One region of the Leucobacter alluvii genome, then DNA from elsewhere that is predicted to be linked to it. Evidence: predicted binding sites of a transcription regulator. Region 1 holds the regulator's gene; each other region holds the start of a gene.

Region 1 (10,575 bases):
TGATCCTCTGGCTCGCCCCGCTCGGAGCATTCGGGGCCATCGCGGCTGTCGTCGGGAAGACCGGGATCGCAGCGATCTGGAGCCTCGGAGTGCTCATGCTCGGCTTCTACATCACCTGCATCGTCTTCATCGTCGGAGTGCTCGGCACCCTGCTCTATGCGGTCACGCGCGTCAACATCTTCGCAGTCATGAAGTACCTCGGACGCGAGTACCTGCTGATCGTGGGCACGTCGTCATCCGAATCGGCCCTGCCGCGGTTGATCGCGAAGATGGAACACCTCGGAGTCTCGAAACCCGTCGTCGGCATCACGGTCCCCACGGGGTACTCGTTCAACCTCGACGGCACCGCGATCTACCTGACCATGGCCTCGCTCTTCATCGCCGCCGGAATGGGAGACCCCATGAGCCTCAGCGAGCAGATCGGGCTGCTCGTCTTCATGATCATCGCTTCGAAGGGAGCCGCCGGTGTGACGGGCGCGGGACTCGCGACACTCGCGGGCGGATTGCAGGCGTACCGGCCTGAGCTCGTCGACGGGGTCGGCGTGATCGTCGGCATCGACCGCTTCATGTCGGAAGGGCGGGCGCTCACCAACTTCACCGGCAACGCTGTTGCGACGCTGCTCCTCGGATCATGGACGAAGCAGGTCGATATGCAGCGCGTGCATCGAGTGCTCCGCGGGGAGGCGCCATTCGATGAGACGACCCTCACCGGCGACAATCACGGCGACTCGGATTCCCACGCACGCGTCGAGGCGGATCCTCGCTTCCGGCGGCGCTGATCAGCGGCGGCCCGGCTCACCAGCGCTGGAACGCCGCATTCAGCACCGCGAGCGCAGCGGGACCGGCGGAGGAGGTCCGGAGCACCGTGTCGCCGAGGAGCAGAATCGATGCTCCGGCTTCCTCCAACCCGTCGAGCTCGTCGCCGGCGAACCCGCCCTCCGGTCCGACGACGAGCAGCAGCTCATCAGCCGGGTGCGCGGATTCGGCTGCGGACCGCGCCCACGTCGAGACCCGAGAGGTGCCGCGCGGGTGCAGCACGACGACCGTCTCCTGCTCGCGGCTCGCGATCTCGCGCAATCCGTCGAGCGAAACCGGCACGCGCACTTCGGGAATGCGCGCGCGCATCGATTGCTTCGACGCCTCTCGCGCGACGCGCCTCCACTTCGCGAGCCCCTTCGCGATCCTCTCCTGGGCACCGGAGCCATCCCAGCGGGAGACGGAACGCGCGGCCTGCCACGGCACGATGGCATCGACGCCGAACTCGGTCGCCTGCTCCACGGCTCGCTCGTCTCGGTCGCCCTTCGCGAGCGCCTGCACGAGCACCAGACGCGGACCGGCGGGCGGCGCTGACGGAATGACGCGATCGATGCGCACGGTGAAGCGATCCTTCGCGACCGACTCGACCGCGCCGTCCCCCAGTGCGCCGGCACCGTCGCCGATCGCCGTCCGCTCGCCGACGCGCAGGCGGCTCACGCGTACGGCGTGACGTCCCTCATCACCGCTCACCTCGACGAGCGACCCCGGAACGATGTCGGAAGCGTCGAGGTCTTCGCGGTAGTAGAGGTTGGCCACGCTCAGCCCTGACGGAAGAAGCGGTCGCGAATCTTGCCGAAGAAGCCCTGATGGAATTCGCCGAGGTGCGGAGCATCGTCCTTGCGCAGCGAGGCGAGCTGCCGCACCAGATCCTTCTCCCGATTCGAGAGCTTCGTCGGCGTGGCGACCTGCACGGCGATCTTCAGATCACCGCGCGTCGTGCTGCGCAGTCCCTGGATCCCGCGACCGCGAACCGTGAGCATGTCTCCGGATTGCACCCCCGGCTCGACCTCGACCTCGACCTCGCCGTCGAGGCCCGCGAGCTTCGCATCGGCGCCGAGAATCGCATCGGTCATGGAGAGCTGCATCGTGCACAGCAGGTCATTGCCGTCACGGCTGAAGATGTCGTGATGCATCACGCGGAACTCGATGAACAGGTCGCCGTTCGGCCCGCCGCCGGGGCCCACCTCGCCGCCGCCGCGCATCTGCAGGCGCGTGCCGGTGTCGATGCCGGAGGGAACCTCGATGGGGAAGGTGCGGCGCTCGCGCACGCGCCCCTTGCCCGCGCACTGCACGCAGGGATGCTCGATGATGGTGCCGTACCCCTGGCAGCTGCCGCACGGGTGCATGGTGACCACATTGCCGAAGAGCGACCGTACCTGGCGCTGCACCTGCCCCTGGCCACCGCAGACGTCGCAGGTGACGGGATGCGTGCCCGGCTGGCAGCAACTGCCCTGGCAGACTTCGCAGAGCACCGCCGTGTTCACGGTGATCTCGCGCTGCGTGCCGAAGATGACGTCTTCGAGCGAGACGTCGACCCGGATCATCGCGTCGTCCCCGCGCTCCGAGCGCGAACGCGGACCGCGCTGACCCGCACCGCCGAATCCGGCGCCGCCGAAGAAGGTCTCGAAGATGTCGCCGAACCCGGCGGCGCCCCCCTGCGAGCCGCCCATGTCGTAGTGCTGCCGCTGCTCGGGGTCGCTCAGCACGTCGTACGCATGCGTCACGCTCTTGAACTGCTCGGCCGCGTCCTCGCTCGGGTTCACGTCCGGGTGCAACTGGCGTGCCAGCCGCCGATAGGCCTTCTTGATCTCTTCGGCGCTCGCTTCGCGGGAGACGCCGAGGGTCTCGTAATGATCGGCCACGCTATATCGCTCCTCAGGTAGGGGTGTCGTCGGGTGGGCAGGAGGAGCGGCGGCTACCGCTCCTCCCCCAAGAATCGGTTGAGGTAGCGCGCGATCGCGCGCACTGTGGCGATGTTGCCGGCGTAGTCCATACGCAGCGGCCCCAATACGCCGAGTTTCGAGATCGCGATGCCGTCCTCGTACTTCGACGCGATGATCGAGGTCTCTGAGAGCCCGTAGGCCTCGTTCTCACGACCGATCGACGCCGAGACATCGCGGTCGTCGTGCACCAGCTCGCCGAGAAGTCGAAGCAGGGTGACCTGCTCCTCAATGGCTTCGAGCACGACGGGCAGCGATCCGGCGAACTCGCCATCCGGTCGGGAGAGGTTCGCGGCGCCAGCAACGGCGATGCGGTCATTGCGGTTGGCCTGCAATTGCCCCGACACCACCGCGAGCACGCGGCGCACGAGATCGGACTCGTCTGGTTGCGACCAGAGCGGCAGATCCTCCACGAGACGCGTCACCGCACCCGCAGCCGTCTCGACGTCGCTGCCCACCGCCGCATCGGCGATGCGCTGCCGGAGGCCGTGCACCCACGCCTCCGTGACGCGCGAGGCTGGAAGGAGGGCCACCTGCTGCTCCACCACTCCGCTGCCGAGAATCAGGACGCTGAGCACCCGATCCTCGCCGATCGCGACGAGGTCGATGTGACGCACGACCGTGCGGCGCAGCGACGGGTACTGCGCGACCGCGACCTGGTTGGTGAGCTGGGAGAGCATGCGCACCGTGCGCGCCATGACGTCGTCGAGGTCCGACGACTCGCCGAGGAAGCGCTCGATCGCGGATCGCTGCGCCGAACTCAACGGACGAATGCGTGCGAGCGTGTCGACGTAGAGCCGGTACCCCTTGTCCGTCGGCACGCGGCCCGAGGACGTGTGCGGCTGCGCAATGAGCTCGTCTTCCTCGAGCAGGGCCATGTCATTGCGAATGGTCGCTGCGGAGACGCCGAAGCTGTGGCGATCGACGATCGCCTTCGACCCGACGGGCTCGTTCGACGACACGTAATCGCCCACGATCGCGTGCAATACCGCGAGGCTGCGCTCCGAAACCATCGCCCCTCCTGACCCTGGCACTCACTTGTTCCGAGTGCCAAGTCTAGCGCAGGCACGGTGGCATGCGACCGCTACCGCTCCCAGCGAACACGGTCGTGCGAGGGGTCCACGAGCGGCGTCCCGCAGCCCCGACGGGGATGGGATCAGCCGCCCAGCAGTCGGTGCACGACGGTGTCGGCGAGCAGTCGCCCGCGCAGCGTGGGAACGAGGCGTCCGGCGATCGCGGCCCGCCCGTCGAGGAGCCCGTCCGCGATGAGCTGCGGGATCGAGCGACGTTCGTCGGCGCTCAGCACGTCAGCGGGAAGCCCGTCGACGATCCTGGTCTCGAGCAGGATGCGCTCCTCTCGCCGAGCCGCCTCCGACAGGGTCTCGCGCGAATGCGCGGGCGAGACGCCCTGCGCCATGCGCTGCGCGTATGCGCCCGGATGCTTCACGTTCCACCACCGCACTCCGCCCACGTGGCTGTGGGCTCCGGGGCCGGCCGCCCACCAGTCCTCACCCGTCCAGTACGAGAGGTTGTGGCGCGACCGCGTCTCCGGCGAGCGCGACCAGTTGCTGATCTCATACCAGGAGAAACCCGCCTCCGCGAAGCGGGCGTCGGCGAGCTCGTACATGTCGGCGTGCAGGTCCTCGTCGGGGGCGGCGACCTCCCCGCGTCGGATCTGCGCGGCGAGCTTCGTGCCGCGCTCGATGATCAGCGCGTAGGCCGAGATATGGTCGGGTTCGCAGGCGAGCGCTGCATCGATCGAGCGCTCCCAATCAGCGAGGCTCTCGCCCGGCGTGCCGTAGATGAGATCGACGCTCACCTGGAGCCCGGCATCGCGCGCCCACTGCGTGACCAGCGGCACGCGCTCAGGGGTGTGCGTGCGGTCGAGCGTCGCGAGCACGTGCGGCACGGCGGACTGCATGCCGAAACTCACGCGCGTGAATCCCGCGTCGGCCAGCGTTCGCAGGTACTCGGCGTCGACCGAGTCGGGATTCGCCTCCGTCGTCACCTCAGCCCCGTCGGCCAGCCCCCACTCAGCCCGGATGCGCCCGAGCATGCGAGCGAGATCGTCGGCCGGCAGCAGCGTCGGCGTGCCCCCGCCGAAGAACACGGTCGATACCTGCCGTTCCGGAAGCCCGGCGAGTCGCAGCACGCGGCCGCCCAGGGTCAGCTCCTGCTCCACCTGCGCGGCGTAGTCGCCCCGCGAGGTGCCGCCGAGCTCACTGGCCGTGTACGTGTTGAAATCGCAGTATCCGCAGCGCACTCGGCAGTACGGCACGTGCACGTACACGCCGAAGTTGCGGGCATGCGCGCCGACCGCGACCTCGGGTGGGAGCGCGCAGTCCTCCGGGGCGGGGTCTCCCTCAGGCAGCGCGCTCGGCACGGCGGTCTCCCGATCCTGCGTTCCACTCGGGGCAGAACTGCCCCCTCATCACGACCGTCTACTGGGTCGGCGCTGGTGAGTCGGGCCGTTCGCGTCGGCGCCCGGCAGATGGCCGGGGGCGTCGTCTTGCTCCGCGATGCCATCCGACGCCTGCGCAAGCTCGGGCTCGGGAGCAGCCTCAGGCTCGGGCTCGGGCTCGGGCTCGGGCTCGGGCTCGGGCTCAGCCTCGGGCTCGGTCGCCTGTACAGGCTCGGGCGCAGCCTCGGGCTCGGCATCCGGCGCCGCATCGACAGCTGGCTCCGCCGCGGGGGTCTCCGCCTGCACGGCCGGGCCGAGATCCGGAACGGGCTGAGCACCGGGAGCGAGCGCGGCGATCCCGCGCTTGACGGCATCGAGCGCGGCACGGACGTCCGCGCGGCCGCGCAGGCCGAGCAAACCGTTCTTCGGCGCTGCGACGAACCCGCGGGCGACGGCCCACACCGTGTCGTCGGCGCGGAACTCGATCAGGAAGAGCTGCTCGCCGACAGCGCCGGCTTCGTCACCGGTCCCCCACGCGAACCCGACGCGGCGCTCCTCGTCCACGGTGTACACCACGAGCACGTTTCGGGGATCCTGCCCCTCGAAGTGCAGCACCGCGGTGGTTCCCGAGACGATGTACGGTTCGCCGTCTGGGCCGAACTGCTCCTCGACCTCACCAGCGGCCTCCGGCATTCCGTCACCGTTGAAGCTCGGGCCCACGTATTCCGAACCAGCGCCTCGAACGATGTCGGTCACACGCACGCCGGATCCGCGCTGCGCGCCCCAGGTCATCAGCAGGCTGGACGCGATCAAGAATCGCTCCTGGCCGCTTCCGAGGCGGAGCTCCTCCTCGTACGGGGTCATGCCCTCGGGCGGGAACCGAACGATGTCGGGGTCTTTCGAAGCTCCGACGGCCGCATAAGCGACCGGCATCTCCACGTGGCTGCTGCGGCGGGCCGGCTGATCCTTGCTCATCGCTTGCCCCCTTCCTTCCCCTCCACATCCCCGGAGAGCGCGGCGATGAAGGCCTCCTGCGGCACCTCGACGCGGCCCACCATCTTCATGCGCTTCTTGCCCTCTTTCTGCTTCTCAAGCAGCTTGCGCTTGCGACTGATGTCGCCGCCGTAGCACTTCGCCAGCACGTCCTTGCGGATCGCGCGAATCGTCTCGCGGGCGATCACGCGCGCGCCGATCGCGGCCTGGATCGGCACTTCGAACTGCTGGCGCGGGATGAGCTTGCGCAGGCGTTCGGCCATCATCGTGCCGTACGAGTACGCGTTGTCGCGGTGCACGATCGCGCTGAAGGCGTCGACAGCTTCTCCCTGTAGCAGAATGTCCACCTTCACCAGGTCCGCCTCCTGCTCGCCCATCGGCTCGTAGTCGAGGCTCGCGTAGCCCTGGGTGCGACTCTTCAGGTGGTCGAAGAAGTCGAAGACGATCTCGCCGAGCGGAATGCTGTAGCGCAGCTCGACGCGCTCGCCCAGGTACTCCATTCCCAGCAGATTGCCGCGGCGGCTCTGGCAGAGCTCCATGATCGCGCCGACGTAGTCCTTGGGCGCCAGAATGGCCGTCTTCACGACGGGCTCGCGCACGCTCGAGATCTTGCCATCGGGGTACTCCGACGGATTCGTCACGGTGATCTCGCGCCCGTCGTCGGTCGTGACCTGGTAGATCACGCTCGGAGCCGTCGCGATGAGGTCGAGATCGAACTCCCGCCGCAGGCGCTCGGAGATGATCTCGAGGTGGAGGAGCCCGAGAAATCCGCAGCGGAATCCGAAGCCGAGAGCCACTGAGGTCTCCGGCTCGTACTGCAGCGCAGCGTCTTCGAGCTTCAGCTTGTCGAGCGCCTCGCGCAGCACGGGGTAGTCGCTCCCGTCGAGCGGGTAGAGCCCCGAGAAGACCATCGGCTTCGGGTCGGTGTACCCGGGCAGCGCCTCGGTCGCAGGCTTGCGCTTCGCGGTGACCGTGTCCCCCACCTTGGAGAGCCGCACGTCTTTCACACCCGTGATGAGGTAGCCCACCTCGCCGACGGCGAGTCCCTTCGTCGGCGTGGGCTCGGGTGCCGAGACGCCCACTTCGAGGGCTTCGTGCTCCGAGCCGGTCGACATCATCTGCACCTTCTCGCGCGGCGACAGATTGCCATCGATCATGCGCACATAGGTGACGACGCCGCGATACGGGTCGTAGACGGAGTCGAAGATCATCGCGCGCGGCGGCCCATCGGCGCTGCCGACCGGAGCCGGGATCCGATGCACCACGCTGTCGAGCAGTTCTTCGACACCGGCGCCGGTCTTCCCCGACACCTTCAGGATGTCTTCAGGACGGCCGCCGATGAGGTCGGCGATCTCACGCGAGACGCGCTCAGGATCGGCCGCAGGCAGGTCGATCTTGTTGAGCACCGGAATGATCTCGAGATCGTTCTCCATGGCGAGGTAGAGATTCGCGAGCGTCTGCGCTTCGATGCCCTGCGCGGCGTCCACGAGCAGGATCGCCCCTTCGCACGCCGCGAGCGAGCGCGAGACCTCGTAGCTGAAGTCGACGTGCCCCGGGGTGTCGATCATGTTGAGCGCGAAGTCGCCCGCATCGGTCGCCCAGTGCATGCGCACCGCCTGCGACTTGATGGTGATGCCGCGCTCGCGCTCGATATCCATGCGGTCGAGGTACTGCGCGCGCATCTCGCGATCGGGAACGGTGCCCGTCACCTGAAGCATGCGGTCGGCCAGGGTCGACTTCCCGTGGTCGATGTGCGCGATGATGCAGAAGTTGCGAATCTTCGCGGGGTCGGTCGACGCCGGTACTGGAGGGTTCAGGCTGCGTGGAGACATTGTTCGCAATTATCGCACGCGCGGGAGCGGGTTCGTGCGCCGGACACGACGCCGCATTCCCCGAGTCCGGCCGTTCCTGAGAGAATATGCAAATGCCTCGCGTCGTCGCCCTGTATCGCTACCCCGTCAAAGGATTCACTCCGGAACGCCGCGAACGACTCACCGTGCAGCGCGACGGGCGCATCGTCGGCGACCGGGTGCTCGCCTTCCGCTTCGCAGAGGCAGCGCTTCCCGAACAGCGCGACGGGCTCGACTACTGGCCGAAGGCGCAGGGCCTGGCGCTCCAGGACTTCCCGGCCCTCGCCGCATTGCGACTCGAGTTCGACGCCGCCGAGCGCCACGTCACCATCTTCAGCGGCACCTCCGTCATGGTCTCCGCCGCGCTCGATGACGCCGGCCGCAAGCACCTCTCCGATGTGATGACCGAGTTCGTGCTCGGCACGCGTGAGGGGAAGCGGTTGCAGCGCCCCGGCAGGCTGCCGCTCGAACTCGTCGGCGACGGCGAGCACGCGCGGTTCCAGGATCGCGAGCAGGGCTACGTGTCGCTGCACGGCCGCGCCAGCGTACTCGCACTCAGCGCAGTGATCGAGCGAACCGACGGCGGCACTCCCGAACTCACCGCCTCCGGGGGCGATCCCGATCCTTCCAGCGCTACAGACCCCGCACTCGATGACCGCCGCTTCCGTTCGAACATCGTCATCGACGGCGTCGAGGCCTGGGAGGAGCTCGAGTGGCGCGGGGCGGTGCGCATCGGCGAACTCGAGTTCCGCACGGCAGAACCCATCGTCCGATGTCTCGCCACCCATGCGAACCCGGAGACGGGCGCACGCGACGCACGGGTGCTCACCACCCTGACCCAGCGCATCGGGCAACGGGAGCCGACGCTCGGCACGCTCCTGCTCCCCCGCGACCTTCCGGCCCCCATGCCTGCCGGAACCGAGCTCGGGAGCGCCGCCTGGGGCGACATCCGGGTCGGCGACGACGTCGAGCTGATCGCGGGCGCGCTGTAGTCCCGCCGCGGCGCGCCGATGCCGCGACCGCACGGCCACTGGGATCGACGCCGAGCTTCTGCTAGACTCGGCTCTTGGCTTGCGTGTGGTTCTTACCACACCACCCGTAAGGTGCCCTCTCTCACCGCGCGGAACAACCCGTCAACCGGATCTAAAGGACACATCTCAACGTGGCAAATATCAAGTCGCAGATCAAGCGCATCAAGACCAACCGCAAGGCGACCGAGCGCAACAAGGCGTACAAGAGCGAACTCCGCACCGTCGTGCGCGCAGCTCGCGAGGCGATCGCAGCCGGCGACAAGTCGGTAGCCGAGGCCAAGCTGAAGACCGCCGGCCGCAAGCTGGACAAGGCCGCCTCGAAGGGCGTCATCCACAAGAACCAGGCCGCGAACCGCAAGTCGAAGCTCGCCGCTCAGGTGGCATCGCTCTAACTCGCATTCGCGATCGATTCAGGCCCTGCTTCGGCGGGGCCTTTTTCGTGCGCTGGCGCACTGCACTGGCAGTGCTACACGCGCCCGCGTTTCGCTACGAACAAGAGATACTTCTCGAGCGCGTACTCGGGGTCCCGACTCCCGCCCTTCAACCGCCACTCGGTTTCTGCGGCGAGATCGATCGCACGAGCGAGATCTTCTTCGCGCCAGCCGCGCACTTCGCGCAGCGCTCGATCGACCTGCCACGGAGCCATGCCGAGCTCTTTCGCGAGCTGTCCCCCGGATCCGCCGGCGCCGTAGACGCGGGCCATCGCGCGCACCTTCATATTGAGTGCGGCGAGCATCGGGATCGGATCGGTTCCCGTCGAGAACGACTGGCGGAGCAGCACGAGAGCGTCGGCCGCACGACCGGCCGTCGCGGCGTCGGCCACTCTGAACGCATTCGTCTCGACGCGGCCCTCGGTGGCGCGTGAGACCTGATCCTCGGAGATTCTGGTGCCGACGTCCGAGACGAGTTGCCCGATCGCGCCGGCGAGCTCGCCGATCCCGCCCGAGAACGCGGCTGCGAGCTGGCGGGCCGCCCCCGGGGTGACCTGGGCGCCCAGTCGGCGAAACTCGGCCTGCACGAACGCGAGGCGATCCTGATCCTTCTTCACCTCGGCGCAGACCACCTCGATACCGCCGCCGGCTCCGCCGCGCACGAGATCGAGCAGCGCTTTGCCGCGCTGACCGCCGGCGTGGCGCAGCACCAGTGTCGTGCCGTCCGCCGGCTCTGCGACGTACCGTTTCGTGTCTTCGAGGAAGGCGTCGGAGCACTTCTCGACGCCCTCGACGCGAATCAACCGCGGCTCTGCGAACAGTGACGGGCTCGCGATCGTGAACAGCTCGCCCGCCGTGTACGAAGCGGCGTCGACGTCGTGCACCTCGAGATCGCTGTTCACCTCGAGCAGTGCGGCGCGGATCGCTTGCGTCGCTCGATCTGCAAGAAACGCCTCGGGGCCGGAGATCAGCACGACCGCAGCCGGCTGCGCCTCGCTCCAATCGAGCTGCGGGATCTTCGTCTTCGCAGACGCCGCTCGCGGAGCTGCCTTCCGTGCCTGTGCCACCCGTCCAGACTACCGTTCACTCTGCTCCTCGCTCGACGCTCCGCGC
Region 2 (10,575 bases), on a different contig from region 1:
GGGCACGACCGCGGCCGGCGCCTGATCCTCATCCACTCGCACTGCACCGACGAAGGAGTCGCACATGGCACATCGCGCACGCATCGCAGCCGCCCCCATCAGCTGGGGCGTCATCGAGGTCCCGGATTGGGGGCTGCAGTTGGAGCGGGAGCGCGTGCTCTCCGAGATGGTGTCGCTCGGGATCACGGCGACCGAGTTCGGGCCGGAAGGGTTTCTGCCCGATGCTCCGGCCGAGCGCGCCGCAGCGCTCGCCGCAGCGGGCCTCGAAGCCGTCGGCGGGTTCTTCCCGGTCGTGCTGCACCGGGCGGCGGTGGATCCGCTGCCGGCGATCGAGCGCGAACTGGAGGCGTACGTCGCCTCCGGCGCCACGACGCTCGTGCTCTCGGCGGTGACGGGAGCGGAAGGGTATGACGGTGCGATCGAGTTGAGCGACCCGGAATGGGTCACGCTGCTCGCCAACCTCGATCGTGCGCACGATGCCGCCGCCGCCGTCGGGGTGGTGGCGACCCTGCACCCCCATCTCGGCACGGTGGTCGAGGCCCCGAATGCGGTGGAGCGCGTGATCGCAGGCTCCCGCATCGGCCTGTGCCTCGATACGGGCCATTACACGCTCGGCGGCGGCGATCCGGTCGCCTTCGTGGAGCAGTACGCGGACCGCATCGTGCACGCGCACCTGAAGGATGTGAGTCTCGCCGTCGCCGCGCGGGTGCGAGCCGGAGAGATCGACTACCGCGAGGGGGTGCGCCAGGGCATGTATCGGTCACTCGGCGCCGGCGACGCGCGCATCGTGGAGATCGTCCGCGCGCTGCGCGGCGTGGGGTATGCCGGATGGTACGTGGTGGAGCAGGATACGGTCATCGAGCACGAAGCTGACGCGGTGGCGGCGTTCGACAGCGCGCGCCGCAGCGTCGCCTGCCTGCGCGAGGCACTCGGCGCGACCGACATCCCGGAGGCGTCATGAGTGCGCCGCTGCGCATCGGCATGCTGGGCGCGTCGCGCATCGCCGAGGAGTCGATCATCGCGGCGACGGCGGAGACCGGTGACATTCGTGCCGCTGTCGCGGCGCGGGATCCCGAGCGCGCTCGTCACTACGCCGCCGAACGGGGCTTCTCGGCGGCAGCCGAGAGCTACGCGTCCCTCATCGAAGACGACTCGCTCGACCTCGTCTACATCGGCCTTCCCAACGGGCTGCACGCCGAGTGGGCGGCACGAGCGCTCGAAGCCGGACGCAATGTGCTCGTCGAGAAGCCGTTCGCGGCGAACCTCGCAGAATTCGATCGCGTCGCCGCCAGACTCGAGCGCTCGGCCGGCTGGGCGTGGGAGGCATTCCACTACGCCGATCATCCGGCCATGCATCGCCTCATCGGTCACGTGCGCGAGGGTGCGATCGGGGAGATCCGCGGTGTCGACGTGCATATGGACATGCCGGCGCCCGCGCCGCGCGACCCGCGATGGAGCTTCGATCTCGCCGGCGGCGCGCTGATGGATCTCGGGTGCTACGCGCTGCACGCCCTGCTCCTGCTCGGAGATCAGCTCGGAGGAGAGCTCGGGGGTGTGCGTCTGCCGACTGCGGCGCCGCTCACCCTCGACTTCGCGCGGGCTGAGGGGCACACGGGTGACGCGAGGGTCGATGCGACGGTCGTCGCCGGATTGGAGCTCGGAGGCGTGCCCGTGTCGATGCACACGAGCATGGCGAGCGACGAATGGAACTTCGGGCTCCGAGTGCACGGAAGCCTGGGCGAGGTCGTGCTGCCGAACTTCGTGAAACCCCAGGAGGACGGGCGCCTCATCGTGCGCACGACGACGGGAGCCGGCGTCGAAGAGCGTTCGGAGCACTTGGGCGCCTCGTCGTCGTACACCCATCAACTGCGCCGCATTCGGTCAGCGGTGCGCAGCGGTGAGCGATCGCGCGTCGGCCTCGAGCGCTCCCGTCGTACGATGGCCCTCATCGACGAGGTGTACACGGCGGCGGGCCTGCCGCTTCGGCCGGGCCGCCTCGCGTCCTGATCGCTGCGTCGGCGGATCGGAAGCTTCCCGAGTCCGCGCGTCCCGGTTCGCGCGTGACGCTGTGGGGCGCCCGAACGGCGCCCCACAGCGTCACGCGGCGTGCGTACGGTGCCGGATCAGTGGGTCAGGGACTTCTGAGTGTCGCTCTCGACGTGCTCGGACTGACCCTGCACGGCGATCTTGCGCGGCTTCGCCTGCTCGCTCACGGGGATCACGACGCTGAGCACGCCGTTGTCGTACGAGGCGGAGATGCCGGCGATGTCGACGCCCTGCCCGACGCTGAACTGCCGCAGATAGGTGCCGGAGGGGCGCTCACGCGTGAGCCACTTCGAGCCTTCTGCCACGTCGGCGGTGCGCTGCGCGCGGATTGTCAGGAGCTGGCCGTCGACATCGACGTCGATCGAGCCCGGGTCGACGCCGGGCAGATCGGCGTTCAAGACGTACCGCTCGTGGTCGCGCTGGAGGTCGACCGGCATCTGGCGCGGACCGGAGCGCGCTTGCTGGAGCGCTCCTGCGGCCCAGCGATCCAGCTCGCTGAAGGGATCTAATGTCATTGCCATGATGATTTTCTCCTTCCAGTGAAGCTTGAGTGGAGGTCACTCAATGTGAATATAAATTAGCACTCGGTACCTGAGAGTGCTAATGAAGCTCGCTGCAAGATCTCTGAAAATCGCGGTCTGTCGGCAGTCGCGGTCGAGTTGCCGAGAGGGGCGCGACGGCGCACTCACGGGGACGTGAGCTGCGCCGCGAGTTGCAGCAACTGCGACTCGGAGCCGATCCTGCCGATGAGTTGCACCCCCATTGCGTGCCCGTTCGGCAGCCGCATCACCGGCACAGCGACCGCGGGCAGCCCTGAGACGTTCACCATCGACGTGAAGGGAGCCCACTCGCACTGCAGCCGGTAGTCGTCATCCGGATGCATCGACGTGAAGGCGCCGACGCGCGGGGGGAGCATCGTGAGTCCGGGAGTGAGGACGGCATCGTAGGCGCCCCACTGCTGTCGCGCGTCTGCGGCGAAATCGCGCAGCCGTGCCCCTGCGCGCTCATGCGCCTCGACGGTTCGTGCGCGGGCGCGCTCGCGGAAGAGGCTGGTGAGCGGCATCAGGCGTGCAGCGGCATCGGGAGCGAGCGCCAGACGCGAGAGGCCCGCCGTCCACGAGGTCGTGAACGCCTCGGGGTACTCGGGGTCGTAGGCGAAGGTCGCCTCATCCATGCGGTGACCGCGGGCGGCGAGGCGCTCCCTGGCCGCCTCGAACGCGCAGCCTGATTCGGCACTGAGCGCGATCGGATACACCGATGCGAACGGCGAGGCCGCAGAGTACGCGATGCGGAGTCCGGTGAGCTCATCGGCGGCGCGCACGGCCGCCAAGGCTGGCTCCCCCGTCGCGCCGCGCTGCGCATCGAAGAGCATCGCCGCGTCGGCCGGGTCCCGGGCCAAGGGGCCGCTCACCGTCAACCGCGGCGCACCGAACTCGTCGTGCAGGGAGGGAGCGGCCGCGGCCAGATCCCCTGGCACCGCGCCGAGACCCGGCTTGAGTCCGACGAGACCGCACGCGAGCGCTGGGATGCGGATCGAACCGCCGCCATCCGTTCCCGGACCCATGGGGATGAGATCGGCCGCGACCGCAGCCGCGCTCCCGCCGGACGATCCGCCCGGAGTGCGCGAGGGGTCGAGCGGATTGCGCGCGGGTGGCGCGATGGCGTTCTCGGAGTAACCGGTCAGGCCGAGCTCCGACACCTGCGTCTTCCCGAGCGGAATCGCGCCGGCCGCGCGCAGCATCGCGACTCCCGGAGCGTCGGCGGTCGCCACGCGGTGGCGAAGGGCGGCGCTGCCGCGGGTCGTCGCCATTCCGGCGACCTCTACGAGGTCCTTGACGGCGATGGGCAGCCCATGGAGACGAGGCAGCGTCGAGCGTTCCGAGCGTGATGTCGCCGCGAATCGCGCGTCGGCTGCCGTCGCGTCCGTGTGAGCCTGGTCACCGATGACCGCGAGGAATGCTCCGAGTTCGTGGTGCGCCTCGATGCGGCGCAGATACCGTTCGGCCACCTCACGCGCGGAGACGTCGCCGCGGCGGAGCGCGTCGCGCCATGCCAGCGCGGTCTCCGCCGTCGCGTCTTCCATCCGCCCAGCTTACGAGCGCCAGCGCCGGGAATGCGCGTCGAAGCGCGTCCGTTCCTCCGAGGTGCCTGGTGCCGGTGCAGCGAGGACGCCGTTCCCGGCGTGGGGTGTATAGTGATACTCGTTCTCATTAGAAAGTGTGTCATGACTCAGAAGCCCCGCTCCGTGAAACCCGCCGTTCTCGCCGCCGCAGCACTCGCATCGCTCCTGGCACTCACCGCCTGCAGCGGCGGCGCCAATGCCGACGACGGCGGCGACGCCGGGCTCAAGGTCGTCGCGACCACGACGCAGCTGACCGACTTCGCGAGCGAAGTGGGGGGCGACGACATCGAGCTCACCGGCCTGCTCGCCCCGAACGCCTCGGCGCACCACTTCGACCCGAGCCCCGCCGATCTGCTGGCGCTCGGGGAGGCCGACGTGCTGATCGTGAACGGGGCCGACCTCGAGAGCTTCGTCGACGATGCGGTGGATGCCTCCGGCTTCGACGGCACCATCATCACGGCGGCCGATGGCATCGACCTCGACGAGGCGAAGCACATCACCGCCGAGGGTGCCGCAACGGACGAGCACGAGCACGAGCACGCTGGCGATGCCGAGCACGCTGACGAAGCGGATCACGAACACGATCACGCGGATGATGCCGAGCACGACCACGATCACGGCGACGTGAACCCGCACATCTGGACGTCGCCGAAGAACGCCGTCGGCATGGTGACGGAGATCGCCGACGGACTCGCAGCGGCGGACGCGGATCACGCGGGCGACTACGAGCAGCGCGCCGCGTCGTACACCGAGCGTCTGCAAGAGCTCGACACGTGGATCGCCGCGCAGTTCGAACGGGTGCCGGCAGACGAGCGGGTGCTCGTGAGCGGCCACGATTCGCTCCGGTACTACCTGCATGACTACGGGATCGAGTTCGCCGGGTCGATCCTGCCCAGCTTCGAAGACAACGCCGAGCCGAGCGCCGCCGAAATCGACGCGCTCGTCGCCTCCATCGAAGAGCACGGCGTGCGAGCGGTATTCGTCGAGTCGTCGATGAGCCCGAAGCTCGCGCAGACGATCGCCGACGAGGCGGGCGTCGAGGTCGTCGACTCCGAGAACCTCTACGCGGATTCGCTGGGCGCACCCGACAGCGATGGAGCGACCTACATCGGCGCGACGGTGCACAACACGGAACTCATTCTCGACGCGTGGGGCGCCCAGGTGGATGCGGTGCCCGATAGTCTGCAGGGATGACGGCCGCACGCGACGCAGCAGCATCTGATCCCGGCGACGCGCAGCACTGCGCAGCCCCGGAGCCGATGCAGGCAGGCGGGGCCGACGGGGGTGCCGAGAGAGGCGCGCTCGCAGCCTCCGATGCGGCGTTGGTGCTCGAAGGGGCAGCCTTCGGATACCACGGGACGTCGCGGGTCGAGGGCCTGACGCTCGCGGTTCCCGTGGGTGCTGCGGTCGCGCTGATCGGACCGAACGGCTCGGGCAAATCGACGCTGCTGCGCGGCATCCTGGGGCTGGCCGAACTCACCGGCGGTTCGATCCGGGTGCTCGGCGAGACTCCGGATCGTGCCAGGCGCCGCATCGGGTCCTTGCCGCAGGCGGACACCCGCGATGCGACGCTTCCGGTCACGCTCCGCCAGGTCGTGACCATGGGTCTCTACCGCTCGCGCGGAGCACTGCGCCCGATCGGCCGAACCGGCCGCGAGGCGGTCTCTCGCGCGCTCGAACGCGTGGGTCTCTCCGCCTGGGCGTCGCGCCGTTTCGGCGAGCTCTCGGGCGGTCAGCAGCAGCGGGGCATTCTCGCGCGGGCGCTCGTCTCCGACCCGCAGCTCCTCCTCCTCGACGAACCCTTCAACGGGCTCGATCGGGAGAACCGCGACGTGCTGCTGCGTCTCGTGAGAGAGCTGCGAGCAGAGGGGCGCACGATCATCGTGTCGACGCACGATCTGGAGATCGCTCAGGAGGCGTGCTCCCACGCGCTGCTGCTCGCGAGCGGTCACCACCCGAATCAGCCGGGCCATCCGGCGGCGTACGGTCCCGTCGAACAGGCGCTCACCCTCGACGCGGTGCAGCACGCGTTCCAGGACACGACGGTGGAACTCGATCACCACACCGTGACGACGACGCGGGAGACCGAGTGATGCCGTCGGTGCTGTCGCCCGCCTTCCACCTCATGCTGCTCGGTCCGATCGACATCTTCTCACTGCCGTTCATGTGGCGCGCCCTGGTCACCGTCGCGATCCTCGCGGTCGCGGCCGGCATCGTCGGGCTCTTCATCAGCTTTCGGGAACTCGAGTTCGTGAGCGACGGTCTCGTGCACTCCGTGTTTCCCGGCCTCGTCGTCGGCTCCGCGATCGGCGGCTCCGCCGGTCTGCTCCCGGGAGCGGTGGTCGCCGCGATCCTCGCAGCCGTGCTCTTCACCGTCATCGAGCATCGGGGCGGCGTCGGGGCCGACGCGGCGATCGCGGTGGTGCTCACCGGGCTCTTCAGCCTCGGCGTGGTGCTCGTGTCGAAGCAGGAGGGCTACGTCTCGGAACTCAAGGAACTGCTGTTCGGGCGTCTCCTCACGGTGACCGAGACGCAGCTCTGGCAGATCCTCATCGTCGCGATCGTCGCGGTCGCGGTCGTGGGCCTCACCTGGCGCGCGCAGTTCTTCCGCTCGTTCGACGCCGCCGGGGCTGAGGCCGCGGGGTTCCGGGTGCTGCGCGCCGACCTCGCACTCTCGGTCGCCGTCGCGCTGCTCGTCGTGGCCGGGGTGCAGGCGCTGGGCGTGCTCATGGTCATCGCACTGCTCACCGTTCCGATGGCCGCGGCGCGACTGCTCACGCGCGGATTCGCGCTGCTCATCCCCGTCGCGATCCTGCTTCCCCTCGGGGCGGGCATCGCGGGGCTGTGGCTCTCATTCGAGTGGTCGACGTCGCTGGGGGCGACGGTGTCTCCGGGGGCTGTCGTGGTGCTCCTGCTCGTCGCCGCCTATGTGGTCGCGGCACTGATCCGCGGAGGTGCCGCGGCCCTGCGGAGGTCGGTCGCGGCATGAGTTATTTCGCACTCGCGTCGCTCGAACTCGTGCTGCTCGGCCTGCTCTCCGGAGTCGCCGGCACGCTGATCGTGCTGCGCCGGCGCTCGTTCTTCGCCGTGGCGCTCAGCCACGCGACCTTTCCGGGCGGCGTGGTGTTCGCGCTGGCCGGGTGGAACCTGCTGATCGGCCAGGCGCTCTTCGCAGCGGTGCTCGTGCTCGCCATGACGGTGCTGGCCCGCATTCCCGGACAGGGTCGTCAGGTCACGAGCGGAGTGGTGCTCTCGTTCGGCTTCGCGCTCGGCACGCTGCTCGCCGCACTGAACCCCGGGCTCGGCGTACCGGTCGAGGCATTGCTCGTGGGCTCGCCGCTCGGGGTGAGCCTCACCGACGTCGTCGTGACCGCGAGCGTGCTGGTCGCAGCCCTCGTGCTCGTCGCGGTGTTCGGGCGCCGCATGCTCTTCCACACGTTCGACCCGGTCGGCTTCTCCGCGGCCGGCTTCCGCAGCTGGCCGATCGAGCTCGCCGTGACCGGAGTGATCGCCGCATCGGTCGTCGTCGCGATGCCTGCGGTCGGCGCGATCCTCGGCGTCGCAGTGCTCATCGCCCCTGCCGCGGCTGCGCGCGCGTTGACTCAGCGGCTCGAGTGGATACCGGTGATCTCGGCCGTGCTGGGGATCGCGGGGGGTCTGATCGGATTGTGGATCTCGAGGGAGTTCTCGATCGCGGCGGGTGGATCGGTCGGGCTCGTGCTCACCGCGATGTTCCTCATCTGCGCGGTATGGGGCGCCCGGAAGGTGTCAGCTCGGTAACGATTGCGTCACCGATTCGGGCATTCATTCGAGAACGCTCGGCACTTCGGTGCGCATCTTCGAGCGTTCTGGCCGATCATCAGGCGTTTTCCCTCACCCTAACCAGCTTTGTGGCAGTGGCACAAGAACTAGCACCGCGAGCCGCTCTGTTTGTACGATCGCAGCATGGGAGACACGACAGCGGTCAGAGTGGTCCGCGACGATCGGGAGCCGCTCGTCATCATCGATTCGGTGAACAAGCACTACGGCGATCTGCATGTGCTGAACAACATCAACACGCAGGTGGGCCGTGGCGAGGTGGTCGTCGTGCTCGGGCCCTCGGGCTCCGGAAAATCGACGCTCTGCCGCGCAATCAATCGCCTTGAGACGATCGACTCCGGCACGATCTCGATCGACGGCCAGCCGCTTCCCGAAGAGGGGAACGGGCTCGCCACGCTGCGCGCCGACGTCGGCATGGTGTTCCAGCAGTTCAACCTGTTCGCGCACAAGTCGATCCTGCAGAACGTCACCCTCGGTCCGATGAAGGTGCGCGGGCTCTCTCGCAAGGATGCGGAGGAGAAGGCGATGGCGCTGCTCGAACGCGTCGGCATCGCCAATCAGGCGCAGAAGCTGCCCTCGCAGCTCTCCGGCGGCCAGCAGCAGCGCGTCGCCATCGCCCGCTCACTCGCGATGGATCCGAAGCTCATCCTGCTCGACGAGCCGACCTCGGCACTCGATCCCGAGATGATCAACGAAGTGCTCGACGTGATGATCGGGCTGGCCAACGACGGGATGACGATGCTGGTGGTGACGCACGAGATGGGCTTCGCCCGGCGCGCGGCCGATCGCATCATCTTCATGGCGGATGGCCAGATCGTCGAAGAGGCGACACCCGAGCAGTTCTTCACCGACCCGAAGACGTCGCGGTCGCAAGACTTCCTGTCGAAGATCCTGGGCCACTGACTCGTCCCCCCCCCGCAACGAATTCGACGCCGCTGGCCGCAGGCCGACAGCGTCACCGCGCCCCAACTCACCGAAGAGAAAGCAGAAATGATGCGAATTGCTCAGTACGGAGCCGTCCTCGCCGCAGCAGGACTCCTGGCCCTCACCGCTTGCGCCTCCGGCTCGCCGAACGACGCCGGCGAGGAATCGTCGGCGCCGGCGCCGGCGGAGGACGTCAGCTTCGAAGACGGCACGACCATGGCGAAGCTGAATGAAGCCGGCAAGATCACGATCGGCACGAAGTACGACCAGCCGCTCTTCGGCCTGATGAACCCCACCACGAACTCCCCCGAGGGCTTCGATGTCGAGATGGGCAAGATCATCGCCGCGAAGCTCGGCATCTCGGAAGACCAGATCGAGTGGAAGGAAGCGGTCTCCGCGAACCGCGAGCCCTTCATCGAGAACGGCGAGGTCGACCTGGTCATCGCCACGTACACGATCAACGACGACCGCAAGAAGGTCATCGACTTCGGCGGCCCCTACTACACCGCGGGTCAGGACCTCCTCGTGCTCTCGGGCAACCCCGACGGCATCACGGGCATCGACGATGTGAAGGGCGAGAAGGTCTGCTCGGTCACCGGTTCGACCTCCGAGGAGAACCTGAAGGAGGCCGGCGTCGAGGTCCTCGCCACGGACACCTACTCCAACTGCCTCGAGCCGCTTCGTTCGGGTGAGGTCGTCGCAGTGTCGACCGACAACGTGATCCTCGCCGGCCTCGCCGACCAGAACGAGGGCGAGTTCGAGGTCGTCGAGAACCCGTTCACCGAGGAGCCCTACGGCATCGGGCTCATGAAGGGCGACGACGAGTTCCGCGCCTTCGTGAACGACACGCTCGAGGAGTCCTTCGACAACGGCGACTGGGCGGCGGCCTGGGAGAAGACCGCCGGCAAGGTGCTGGAGACGCCGGAACCCCCGGCGATCGACCGCTACTGACCTCGCTCGACACCTTTTCTCCTATCCATCCACTCGTTCGGAACTGAGCTGACCCGGGGGCGGTGCGAGCCGCCCCCGGGATCCGCCCTCAAGAAGGGATCCCGATCGTGGACGTCCTACTGGCGAACGCCGACGACATTCTCGCCGGCTTCCTGATGACGCTGCAGCTGCTGCTCTTCGGAGGTGTCGGCGCGCTGCTCATCGGACTCGTCGTCGCCGTGCTGCGCATCTGCCCGGTGTCGTCGCTGCGCGGCTTCGCGACGGCATACACCGAGCTGATCCGCAATATTCCGCTGACCCTGCTGCTGCTCTTCATGGTCTTCGTGCTGCCGCTGATCGTGCCGGACAAGCCGCCTTACGCGCTGCTCGCCTCCATCGGGCTCGCCGTCTACACCTCGCCATTCGTGGCTGAGGCGCTCCGCAGCGGCATCAACGGCGTGCCCGTCGGTCAGGCCGAGGCCGCCCGTTCCATCGGGCTCGGCTTCGGGCAGACGCTCTCGTTGATCGTGCTGCCCCAGGCGCTGCGCATGGTCGTCCCGCCCCTGATCAACGTCTTCATCGCGCTGACGAAGAATACGTCGGTCGCCGGCGGGTTCTTCGTGGTCGAGCTGTTCGCCACCGCACGGCAGCTCACCAACAGCAACGGCCAGGCGGTGATCCCGATTCTCGTCGGTGTCGCCTGCTTCTATCTCCTGATCACCATTCCGCTCGGC
Region 3 (10,575 bases), on a different contig from region 1:
AGTCGAGAATGCTGTGGGACGGAGCGTCGGCATCGACGCCCCGGGGCTCCGCAACGTCCCCCATGTGCTCGCCGTCGCCGGCGGGCCGCTGAAGTTCGTTGCGGTGCGCGCGGCGCTCCGCAGCGGGCTCATCCACTCGCTCGCATGCGATGCGAGCACCGCCCAGGCACTGCTCGCAGATGCCTCACGTACCGACCCGCACCGAAGGAGCGATTCATGAAGTTCGAAGACCTGCAGGGCCGCACAGCTGTCGTCACCGGCGGCGGACGCGGCCTCGGCTACTCGCTCGCGGAGGCGCTCGCGGGGCAGGGTGCGAATGTCGCACTGCTCGATGTGCTCCCCGACGTCGACGCGACGGCTGTCGCTCTCGGCGAGCGATTCGGCGTGCAGGCAGTCGGCATCCACACCGACGTCACCGACCCCGAGCAGATCAGCGTGGCGTTCGACCGGATCGGCGCTGCCGTCGGCACCCCCCAGATTCTGCTCACGGCCGCCGGCATCACCTTGCTCGAAGCCGCCGTCGATATCGACCCGGCGCAGTGGCGCCGAGTGCAGTCGATCAACGTCGACGGAACCTTCTTCGTGGCCCAGGAGTTCGCGCGACGGGTGCTGGCCGAGGGACTCGCGGGCTCTGCGATCCTCGTCTCGTCGATGTCCGCGAAGATCGTCAACGTGCCGCAGCAGCAGACGGCGTACAACACGTCGAAGGCCGCCGTGGACCACCTCACGAAGTCGCTCGCCGTGGAGTGGGCCGCTGCAGGCATTCGCGTCAACGCCATCTCCCCGGGCTACTTCCTCTCCGACATGACGAAGCAGTTCACCGAGAGCAACCCGGAGCTCGCCGCCGAGTGGACGTCGCGCATTCCGATCGGCCGCATGGGCGATCCCAGTGACCTGCATGGGCTCGTCGCCTACCTCGCATCCGACGCGTCCTCCTACCTCACGGCCCAGTCGATCGTCATCGACGGCGGATACACCGCGCTGTGAAGCACGCGACGACCGGGGCGCCGCGCGCACTCGTCTTCGGCGAGGCGCTCGTCGACGTCATCGACGGCACCGCGTTTCCCGGGGGTTCGCCTCTGAACGTCGCCGTCGGCCTGAGCCGGCTCGGCGTTGCCACGACGCTGGCCACCCGGTTCGGCGACGACGCGCACGGCGCGCAGATCGCCGATCATCTGCGCGCCTCCGACGTCTCGTTCGCCGAGCCCGTACCAGGCGCGGAGACCTCTCGTGCCGAGGTGACGCTCGACGCCACCGGGCAGGCGCAGTACCGCTTCGTGCTCGACTCGGAACTCCCGGCGACCCCGCTCGACGGCATCGGCCTCGTGCACACGGGCTCGCTCGGCGCGGTGCTGACACCCGGCGCTGCCACCGTCGCGGCCGCATTCGACGATCCAGGATCGCGGCTGCGCAGCTACGACCCGAACATCCGCCCCGATCTCATGAAGGATCACGGCGCGACGCTCGACCAGGTCGAGCGCCTCGCCGCGCGGAGCCACATCGTGAAGATGAGCGATGAAGATGCGGAATGGCTCTACCCCGGGCAGGACCTCGATGCAGTGCTCGCACGCATGGTCGCTCTCGGCGCGTCCCTCGCCGTCGTCACGCGTGGTGCGGCCGGTTGCATCGCACGGTTCGCCGACAGCGGGGCTGCTGCCCCCGCGGATCGGGTCGCGGTGGTCGACACGGTCGGCGCAGGCGATTCGTTCATGGCCGCGCTCCTCGCGGCCGTGCTCGACGGTCCGCTCGCCGCTTCCCTGCTCGCGGGTGATCCGCCCGCACCGCACGACGTCGAGCACGCGCTGCAGTTCGCCGCACGAGCGGCGGGCATCACCGCCTCTCGCGCTGGTGCCAATCCGCCGTGGACGCGCGAACTCGCAGGCGAGGCGCACGGAGAGCCCGCCACATTTCCAGCCACTTCATAGCAAACCATCAGAGACTGGGTGCATGAACACTCAGCCAAAAGGACCCCGGATTCTCATCGTCGATGACGAGCCCAGCATCCGCGAGCTGCTCAGCACGAGCCTCCGCTTCGCCGGGTTCGGCGTTCGCGCGGTCGGCAACGGCGCGCAGACGATCTCAGCGGTGCTCGAGGAGGAACCCGACCTCATCGTGCTCGACGTGATGCTGCCCGACATGAACGGCTTCAGCGTGACCAAGCGCCTGCGATCCGCGGGCTACACCGCCCCGATCATCTTCCTCACCGCGAAGGATGACACGGAGGACAAGGTCGAAGGCCTCACGGTCGGCGGCGACGACTACGTCACGAAGCCGTTCAGCCTCGACGAGATCATCGCCCGCATCAAGGCCGTGCTGCGCCGCACGATCCAGGAAGACGAGGATTCGGTGCTCAGCGTCGGCCCCATCACGATGGATCAGGACACGCACGAAGTGACCGTGCAGGGCGCGTCGGTCGAGCTCTCCCCCACCGAGTTCAAGCTGCTCCGCTACCTCATGCAGAACGCGAACCGAGTGCTCTCGAAGGCTCAGATCCTCGACCACGTCTGGGAGTACGACTTCAACGGCGACGCCGGCATCGTCGAGTCCTACATCTCGTACCTGCGGCGCAAGCTCGATCCGCTGACCGAAGAGTCGCTGATCCAGACGAAGCGCGGCTTCGGGTACATGCTGAAGACCGAAGTCAAGTAGCGTGGCTCGGCCCAACTGGTCGGAGCGTTGGGCCGACGTCTCGCTGCGGGCGAAGATCACCGGCGTCACGGTCTTCATCCTGTTCCTCGGGCTCATCGTGGCGGGCGTCGGCACCCTCGCCGTGCTCCACCCCATGCTCACTGCGAATCAGACGCAGGCGCTCGAACGCCTCCGCGACAATCCCGCGCCGGCCCTGCGTCCCTACGCCAACTTCAATGGACTGACGTCGGAAGACATCACGCAGGCTCCGAGCGGGTACTACGTCGCGCTGTTGAATGCCAACGGCACGGTGACGCGCGACAATACTCGTGACCAAGACCCCAAATCGCTGCCTGAGGTGGAAGGCATCACACTCGATGATGTGACGACCCGCTATCAGGACGCCTTGATTAGCTTGCGGGCTGCCGACGGCGTCAAATGGAACGCGATCGTCATGCCGATCAACGAGAAGGGACAGCCCGCAGGCACGCTGCTCATCGCCTCTTCCACGGCACCGGTGACTCAGACGGTTGCGCAGTACATCATCATCTTCACCGGGTTCGGCATCGCCGTCATCCTGCTCGGCGCCGCACTCACCCGGCTGCTCGTCACTGCCACCTTCCTTCCACTCGCGGAGGTCGAGCGCACGGCGCTCGAGATCGCACGCGGCGATTATTCCAAGCGCATCATGATCTCGAGTCCCCATACCGAGGTGGGGCACCTGGGCCAGTCGCTGAACATCATGCTCGATCGTCTCGACGGGTCACTGGAAGACCAGGCGCGCACGATCGAGCGCATGCGCCGGTTCATCGGGGATGCGAGCCACGAACTCCGCACCCCGCTCGTCTCGGTGCGCGGGTACGCCGAGCTCTATCGGATGGGTGCGTTGCAGGAGGAGGAGAACGTCGCCCAGGCGATGGAGCGCATCGAGAAAGAGGCGATCCGCATGACCTCGCTCGTCGAGGATCTGCTGGCGCTCGCCCGCCTCGATGAACGGCGGCCGCTCGCGCTTGCGACGCTTCCGCTCAACAAGCTCGCCACCGACGCGGCGCTCGATGCGCGGGCACAAGCGCCTGACCGCGAGGTCGCCGTGATCACGGATCCCGCGGAGCCCGCGGTCATCGGTGACGAGCACAAGGTGCGGCAGCTCATGACCAACCTGCTCGGCAATGCCATGCGGCACACACCGGACGGCGGCCCGATCGAGCTCGTCGTCTCCAGCCCCGAACCTGCGCCCGGTGCGAAGACGTTCACGCGTTTCGAGATCGTCGACCACGGCGAGGGCGTTCCTGAGCAGATCAGGGACAAGATCTTCGGCCGCTTCTGGCGCGCGGACACCTCCCGCAATCGTGAGACCGGCGGTTCCGGCCTGGGCCTCGCCATCGTGAAGTCCATTGTCGACGCCCACGGCGGCACGGTCAGCGTGCATGAGACGCCCGGCGGCGGGGCGACCTTCCGGGTCGATCTGCCAAGCGCGGAGGCCTCCGACGACACGGTCCCGGTACCGCGTCTCACCTGACCCGCTTCCGCGCTCGCAGCCGCGGGTGCTTCCACGTGCTGCTGCGGTCGCCCGCCTCTTACGGCCGTGCGCCTCGAGCAGCCGCGCGTCCAGCAATGGATCCCGAGTGGTGCGGAGCGTATCCTCCGTACCGGCTCCGCTCTGCCCAGGACCGCCGGCGCGACGACGTTCGGTCCGTATGCTCATAGCTCCATCGTGGTCGCTGTCTGCATCGGTCTCCCGTTCGAGGAGCGCGTCTGTGAGCAATACGGCGAAATGACCGAGAGCCACAGCACCTGTGAGCGAATGACGCACTGCGCGGTGCCGACACCGTGGCGCAGCGATCGCCGCACCCAACATCTCTGTTGCGCTCGCGCAGTGGATTCCGTGTGGCGCAGTGCGCGATTTCAAGATGCGTCCGCCGGTGACCGGGTCCCCTGCAGGACTCGCGGTACCGGACTCGCGGGGAAAGCACGAACAGGGGCCGCACCGGACCCCCGCGAAACGCGAACAGGGGCCGCGTCCGAAGACGCGACCCCTGTTCGGGTATCTCTGTTGGAGGCTGAGGACTTAGAAGTCCATGCCACCGGTCGGATCGCCGGCGGGAGCGGCGGATGCCGGCTCCGGCTTGTCGGCGACGACGGCCTCGGTGGTGAGGAAGAGCCCTGCGATCGACGCTGCGTTCTGCAGTGCCGAGCGGGTGACCTTCGCCGGGTCCAGGATGCCCTGGGCCACCAGGTCGCCGTACTCGCCGGTTGCGGCGTTCAGGCCGTGACCGATCGGCAGGTTCGCGACGCGATCCGCCACAACACCCGGCTCGAGACCTGCGTTGAGCGCGATCTGACGCAGCGGCGCCTCGATAGCGGTCTGCACGATCTTCGCGCCGACAGCCTCGTCACCCGAGAGCTCGAGGCCCTCGAAGACGTCCTTGCCGGCCTGGATGAGCGCGACGCCACCGCCGGGGAGCACGCCCTCGTCGACTGCAGCCTTCGCGTTGCGCACTGCGTCTTCGATGCGGTGCTTGCGCTCCTTGAGCTCGACCTCGGTCGCAGCGCCCGCCTTGATGACGGCGACGCCGCCCGCGAGCTTCGCGAGGCGCTCCTGCAGCTTCTCGCGATCGTAGTCGCTGTCGGTGTTCTCGATCTCGCGACGGATCTGCGTGACGCGACCCTGAATGGCTTCGTCGTCGCCGCCGCCCTGGACGATGGTGGTCTCGTCCTTGGTGATGATGACCTTGCGAGCGGTGCCCAGCATGTCGAGGGTCGCGTTCTCGAGCTTGAGGCCGACCTCTTCCGAGATGACCTGGCCGCCGGTGAGGATCGCGATGTCCTGCAGCATCGCCTTACGGCGATCGCCGAAGCCCGGAGCCTTGACGGCCGCCGACTTGAAGATGCCGCGGATCTTGTTGAGCACGAGGGTTGCGAGAGCTTCGCCCTCGACGTCCTCGGCGAGGATGAGCAGCTGCTTGCCCGACTGGATCACCGGATCGACGACGGGGAGCAGGTCCTTGATGTTCGAGACCTTGCTGTTCACGATGAGGATGTAGGGATCCTCGAACACGGCTTCCTGGCGATCGGTGTCGGTGACGAAGTACGCAGACAGGTAGCCCTTGTCGAAGCGCATGCCCTCGGTGAGTTCCAGCTCGGTGCCGAAGGTGTTCGACTCCTCGACGGTGACGACGCCTTCCTTGCCCACCTTGTCGATGGCCTCGGCGATGAGCTGACCGATCTGCTCGTCAGCTGCCGAGATCGATGCGGTAGCCGCGATCTGGTCGGTGGTCTCGATCTCCTGAGCGTTCTCGAGGAGCTTGGCCGACACTGCCGCGACGGCCTTCTCGATGCCCTTCTTGATCGCGATCGGATCGCTGCCGGCCGAGACGTTGCGCAGACCCTCGCGCACGAGTGCCTGTGCGAGCACGGTCGCGGTCGTCGTGCCGTCGCCTGCGACGTCGTCGGTCTTCTTCGCGACCTCCTTGACGAGCTCGGCGCCGATGCGCTCGTAGGGATCGTCGAGTTCGATCTCCTTGGCGATGGAGACGCCGTCGTTGGTGATCGTGGGGGCGCCCCACTTCTTCTCCAGCACGACGTTGCGGCCGCGGGGGCCGAGCGTCACCTTCACAGCGTCAGCGAGCGTGTTGAGACCCCGCTCGAGTCCACGACGCGCTTCCTCGTTAAACGCAATGATCTTTGCCATGTATTTGCCCCTCCGGAGGTGTTTCGATGTGGTGAGCATCGTGCCGACGCATAGCGCCGTCGCACGAATGTTTAGCACTCAGTCGGATCGACTGCTAACACTCATTTTGGCACTCTGACCGGGCGAGTGCAAGCGTGTCTGCTCGCGCGCAGCGAACAACGCGGGAATGGTCCCCGCCCCGCAGGTCAGCCCGAGATCGAGCCGCCCACTGCGGGGTCGCTCGGCGGGATCGTCGCCGGGTCGGTGGGCAGACCGGTCGCCGGATCGATCGGGAAGCCCGTCGTCGGGTCGATGTCCCATCCGGTCGCCGGGTCGATGTCGAGGCCCGTCGTCGGGTTGATCTGCAGACCCGTCTCGGGATTCGTCTCGGGTTCCGGTGCACCGTCGGCATCGGCATCGGCATCGGTCGCGTTGTCGGCGGAGCCGTCGGTGATCTCGGCGGCCTCTTCGAGGCCTGGTCCCTTGTAGTCCGCGCCCAGAAGCACGACCAGACGCACTCCGTACGATTCGTACTCGGTCGACGTGTACGTCGAGACGCCGCCCAGCTTCTCGGCGAGGCCGGCGGCGGCGGCGGCATCGTCGGGGTTCGAGTAGAACACGGCGGAGATCGCGACATCGGTCGTCTCCGCGCTCCCCGAGAACTGAATCTTGCCCCACTGCTCGGTCGTGACGATCGCGTCGAGCGCCGCCGCGAGATTCTCCGTCGGGGTTCCATTGAGGATCGCGATCGTCGCCTCGGGATCGAGCTCCGCCTTGACGGTCGGCGCCGCTGAACCGGAGGAGTCCCCGGAGGAGGCGAGCGGCAGCTTGCCGGTGGCGCCGATGCTCTGCACGGCGAGGATCCCGGCGGTCGTGAGCAGGGCGAACCCGAGCAGACCGGCGATCAGGTACTGCCAGACGTATCGTGGGCGCGCGGTGACGCGGTGCGCTCCGATCCGACCCGTGTGATGCACGCGGTCGAATCGGTCCTCGGGGTATGACTGACGGGCCGAGGGACTTTTCGTCCCTGCTTCGGTCGGTCGCGCCACGCGGTACCCCTTCAGATGTCGCCGATATGCAGCAGAACTTGCGCACTGCGAGATTCTGCCACACTACCGTGGCAGACCTGCCAGAACGGTGACAGGATCAGCGTTCTCGTCGCGGAATGACGATCGGTCTCCCGGTGTCGGGATCCTGCAGTACGCGCACGGGGGCCCCGTACACCTCGGCGATGCGGGCTTCGGTGAGCACCTCCCCCGGGGCGCCGCGGGCGACGAGCGCGCCATTGGCGAGGATGGCGACTTCGTCGGCGTACGCCCCGGCGAGCGACAGATCGTGCAGCACGACGATGACGGCTCTGCCGCGTTCGGCGAGCCCCCGTGCGATCTGCAGCACTGCCTCCTGGTGCTTCAGGTCGAGGGCTGCGGTCGGCTCATCCAGGAGCACGATCCGTGTCTCCTGGGCGAGCACGCGCGCCAGAGAGACTCGCGCTTTCTCACCGCCGGAGAGATGCGGAAATCCGCGCTGGATCAGATGCCCGACGTCGGCCGCGGTCGTCGCATCGCGAATGGCTCGTTCGTCATCGTCTGCGTCCGGTGTCCCGATCCAGGGTGCGCGCCCCATGTCGATCACCTGCTGAGCGGTGAACGAGAACGCGACCTGATTGGCCTGCAGCAGTACCGCGCGGGCACGTGCGAGGTCGCGGGCCGGCCAGCTTCCGAGACCCCGCCCGTCGAGAGCGACCGAACCGCTCGACGGAACGATGTCGCCAGAGAGCACGCTGAGCAGGGTCGACTTCCCGGCACCGTTCGGGCCGACGAGGGCGAGCACTTCGCCGTATCGCACCGCCATCGTGACGTCGGTCAAGATCGGGACGGAACCGACGTGATAGCTCACGCCGTCCACCTGCTGGGCGACTGCGCCGGCTTGCTGCGAGACGGCGGGCTCCTCGACATTCATGCCCAGCCTCCCGAGCGACGACGGTTGCGACGGATGAGCCAGAAGAAGAACGGCCCGCCGACGAGCGATGTCAGCATGCCGATGGGCAGATCCGCGCCGTCGACCAGTGTGCGTGCCAGGAGATCGGCGTAGATCAGCAGCACGGCTCCGCCCAGCAGTGAGCAGATGAGCAGCAGGCGGTGCGCGGGACCGAGGATCATGCGCATGAGGTGGGGCACGACGAGGCCGACGAACGAGATGACGCCGACGAAGGCCACGCCGACGCCGGTCAGCAGCGCGACGAGCACGATCGACACGATGCGCAGTCGCTCGACGCGCACCCCGAGGTGCGCTGCAGTGCGGTCCCCGAGCGACAGGAGATCGTATTTCTGGGCGAACAGGATCGCGATGCAGGCGGCGACCGCGGCGACGACCGCCACGATACCGACTTCGTTCCACCGGGATCCGTTGAGCGAGCCGAGCTGCCAGAAGACGATCTGCTCGCGACTGGCGGTGTCTCCGATGAAGGTGAACAGCGCGAGGCCTGCACCGGCGAACGCGTTGATGGCAACGCCGGTGAGCAGCAGCGTGACGATCTCGGTGCGACCCTGCGCGCGTGCCGTCAGGTACACGATGAACGTCGCTGCGAGGCCGCCGAGGAAGGCGAAGATCGCGATCGTCCACCCGCCGAACGCGGTGATGCCGAGCGTGATCGACGCCGATGCGCCGAGCGCCGCACCTGACGAGACGCCGACCACACCGGGCTCGGCGAGCGGGTTGCCGAAGATCGCCTGCATGACGGCGCCGGCGACCGCCAGTGCGGCGCCGACGAGCAAGGACATCATGACGCGCGGGAAGCGGATCTGCCACAGCGTGCGGTCCAGCAGCTCGTCGGTGGGAGCCCAGGAGTTGGCGATGCCGATCCGTCGCAGCACGGACCCGACGACCTCTGTCGGCCCGATCGAGAGCTGACCGAGCCCTGCCGAGAGGATGATGCCGACGATCACCAGGATCACGGCAGCGGTGATGACGATGGCACCGCGGCCTGCACTGCGGCGGCCGAGGGTACTCGGTGTGGCGTTCGTCACGTGATGCTTTCTCTGCGCTGGTGAGTACCGCTGCGACCCGGGGCCCCGGGGCCGGCACGATCACCTATTGTATCGGCGTTCGCCGCGCCGGAGCGCGGCAGCTACTGACCTTCCGGCGCGTAGATGGCGCGCGCGAGCGCGTCGAGAATCTCGGCGGATCGCGGGCCGAACGAGAGCACCGTGCCGTCCTCCATGTCGACGAAGCGGCGGTGCTCGCCGGCGGTGGTCACGGCGATCGCGGGCTTCTCCTCGAGCAGCCCGTCGACGCCGCCGACCGACTCGATGCCGTGCGACATGACGAGAATGAGGTCTGGGTTCGCTTTTACGAGCGCCTCGTCGGTCATCGGTTTCATGCCGTCCCAGCCCATGTCGGTGGCGACGTCGACCCCGCCGATCGCCTCGATGAGCTGATCGGCCCCTGATTCCTTGCCGAAGAGGTAGTAGACGCCCGCCGATCCGCGAAGGTACACGAATGCGATGCGCAGCTTGTCGGCGGGGGTGCCGGGTGCGATCTCCGCGATCTCCGCGATCTTCGCCTCGACTTCGCTCGCGATGCGCTCGGCCAGCTGCTCGCCCGCTTCGGGGCTGCCGTAGATCGCGGCGACTTGACGGGCGAGCTCCTCGGCTCCCTCGAACGACGGGTCGTTCTCGACGAAGACGACCTGGATGCCGACATCCTGCAATTGCTCGATGACGTCTCGCGGACCCACAGACCCGTCGGTCACCACGACGTCCGGATGCAGGTCGATGATCGCCTCGGCGTTCACCGTGTGCCCCCCGCTCGTGACGCGAGGAAGGTCGGCCAGACTCTCGAGCGTGGTCGACTGGTCGACGCCGACGAGGCTGTCGGCGAATCCGAGCCCTGCGATCGTCACGGAGATGTTGCCGCCGAGATCGGCCGCCACCACCTTGTCGGCCCGTTCGACCGTGACATCCGTGCTGGAGCCGTCGGTCGCGAACGAGGGTACGGTCGCCGGCAGCGACTGCACCGGATTCTCAGCCACGGGCTCGATGGTGGAGTGCTGCAGCACCGCCGTCGACGGGCCGACGTAGGCCTTGGGATCTTCGAGGGTCGCGAGCTCGGCGAGCGGTGTCGTCGACACCGCGGCGGGCGCATCAGTGCCGGTCGAATCCGACGGAGCAGCACAGCCGGCGAGCAGCAGAGAACCTGCGAGGAGGGCCGCGAAGCCGGCGGCGACGCGGTGGCGCATCACCGAGTCTCCCCGGAAGGACGATGGTCAGCTCCCGCGT

Evidence for each region. Region 1 encodes HrcA, which represses chaperone genes, less so after heat shock. Its sites were predicted from a motif close to TTNGCACTCGNNNNNNNCGAGTGCNAA; they were not measured.
Region 2: ABFX18_RS04360 (Hsp20/alpha crystallin family protein) is a predicted target of HrcA. The motif match lies at 2,624-2,650, and genes of this name have one in related genera.
Region 3: groL (chaperonin GroEL) is a predicted target of HrcA. The motif match lies at 6,391-6,417, and genes of this name have one in related genera.

Annotation. Positions count from the first base shown of each region.
Region 1 covers NZ_BAAAOP010000005.1:463,556-474,130, reverse strand. The annotation lists gene ABFX18_RS06715 (cation:dicarboxylate symporter family transporter) at 1-779, shown strand, start outside; gene ABFX18_RS06710 (16S rRNA (uracil(1498)-N(3))-methyltransferase) at 796-1,572, opposite strand; gene dnaJ (molecular chaperone DnaJ) at 1,575-2,678, opposite strand; gene hrcA (heat-inducible transcriptional repressor HrcA) at 2,732-3,769, opposite strand; gene hemW (radical SAM family heme chaperone HemW) at 3,913-5,139, opposite strand; gene ABFX18_RS06690 (DUF1990 domain-containing protein) at 5,188-6,132, opposite strand; gene lepA (translation elongation factor 4) at 6,129-7,982, opposite strand; gene ABFX18_RS06680 (MOSC domain-containing protein) at 8,075-8,992, shown strand; gene rpsT (30S ribosomal protein S20) at 9,163-9,423, shown strand; gene holA (DNA polymerase III subunit delta) at 9,498-10,529, opposite strand; gene ABFX18_RS06665 (ComEC/Rec2 family competence protein) at 10,539-10,575, opposite strand, start outside.
Region 2 covers NZ_BAAAOP010000004.1:195,424-205,998, reverse strand. The annotation lists gene ABFX18_RS04375 (Gfo/Idh/MocA family protein) at 1-25, shown strand, start outside; gene ABFX18_RS04370 (sugar phosphate isomerase/epimerase family protein) at 65-961, shown strand; gene ABFX18_RS04365 (Gfo/Idh/MocA family oxidoreductase) at 958-2,007, shown strand; gene ABFX18_RS04360 (Hsp20/alpha crystallin family protein) at 2,124-2,567, opposite strand; gene ABFX18_RS04355 (amidase) at 2,732-4,129, opposite strand; gene ABFX18_RS04350 (metal ABC transporter substrate-binding protein) at 4,271-5,362, shown strand; gene ABFX18_RS04345 (metal ABC transporter ATP-binding protein) at 5,359-6,261, shown strand; gene ABFX18_RS04340 (metal ABC transporter permease) at 6,261-7,157, shown strand; gene ABFX18_RS04335 (metal ABC transporter permease) at 7,154-7,948, shown strand; gene ABFX18_RS04330 (amino acid ABC transporter ATP-binding protein) at 8,114-8,890, shown strand; gene ABFX18_RS04325 (glutamate ABC transporter substrate-binding protein) at 8,981-9,862, shown strand; gene ABFX18_RS04320 (ABC transporter permease subunit) at 9,970-10,575, shown strand, end outside.
Region 3 covers NZ_BAAAOP010000012.1:286,609-297,183, forward strand. The annotation lists gene ABFX18_RS12605 (sugar-binding transcriptional regulator) at 1-220, shown strand, start outside; gene ABFX18_RS12610 (SDR family oxidoreductase) at 217-987, shown strand; gene ABFX18_RS12615 (carbohydrate kinase family protein) at 984-1,925, shown strand; gene ABFX18_RS12620 (response regulator transcription factor) at 1,948-2,649, shown strand; gene ABFX18_RS12625 (sensor histidine kinase) at 2,651-4,147, shown strand; gene groL (chaperonin GroEL) at 4,697-6,319, opposite strand; gene ABFX18_RS12635 (LytR C-terminal domain-containing protein) at 6,505-7,347, opposite strand; gene ABFX18_RS12640 (heme ABC transporter ATP-binding protein) at 7,445-8,257, opposite strand; gene ABFX18_RS12645 (FecCD family ABC transporter permease) at 8,254-9,324, opposite strand; gene ABFX18_RS12650 (heme/hemin ABC transporter substrate-binding protein) at 9,426-10,535, opposite strand; gene ABFX18_RS12655 (HtaA domain-containing protein) at 10,535-10,575, opposite strand, start outside.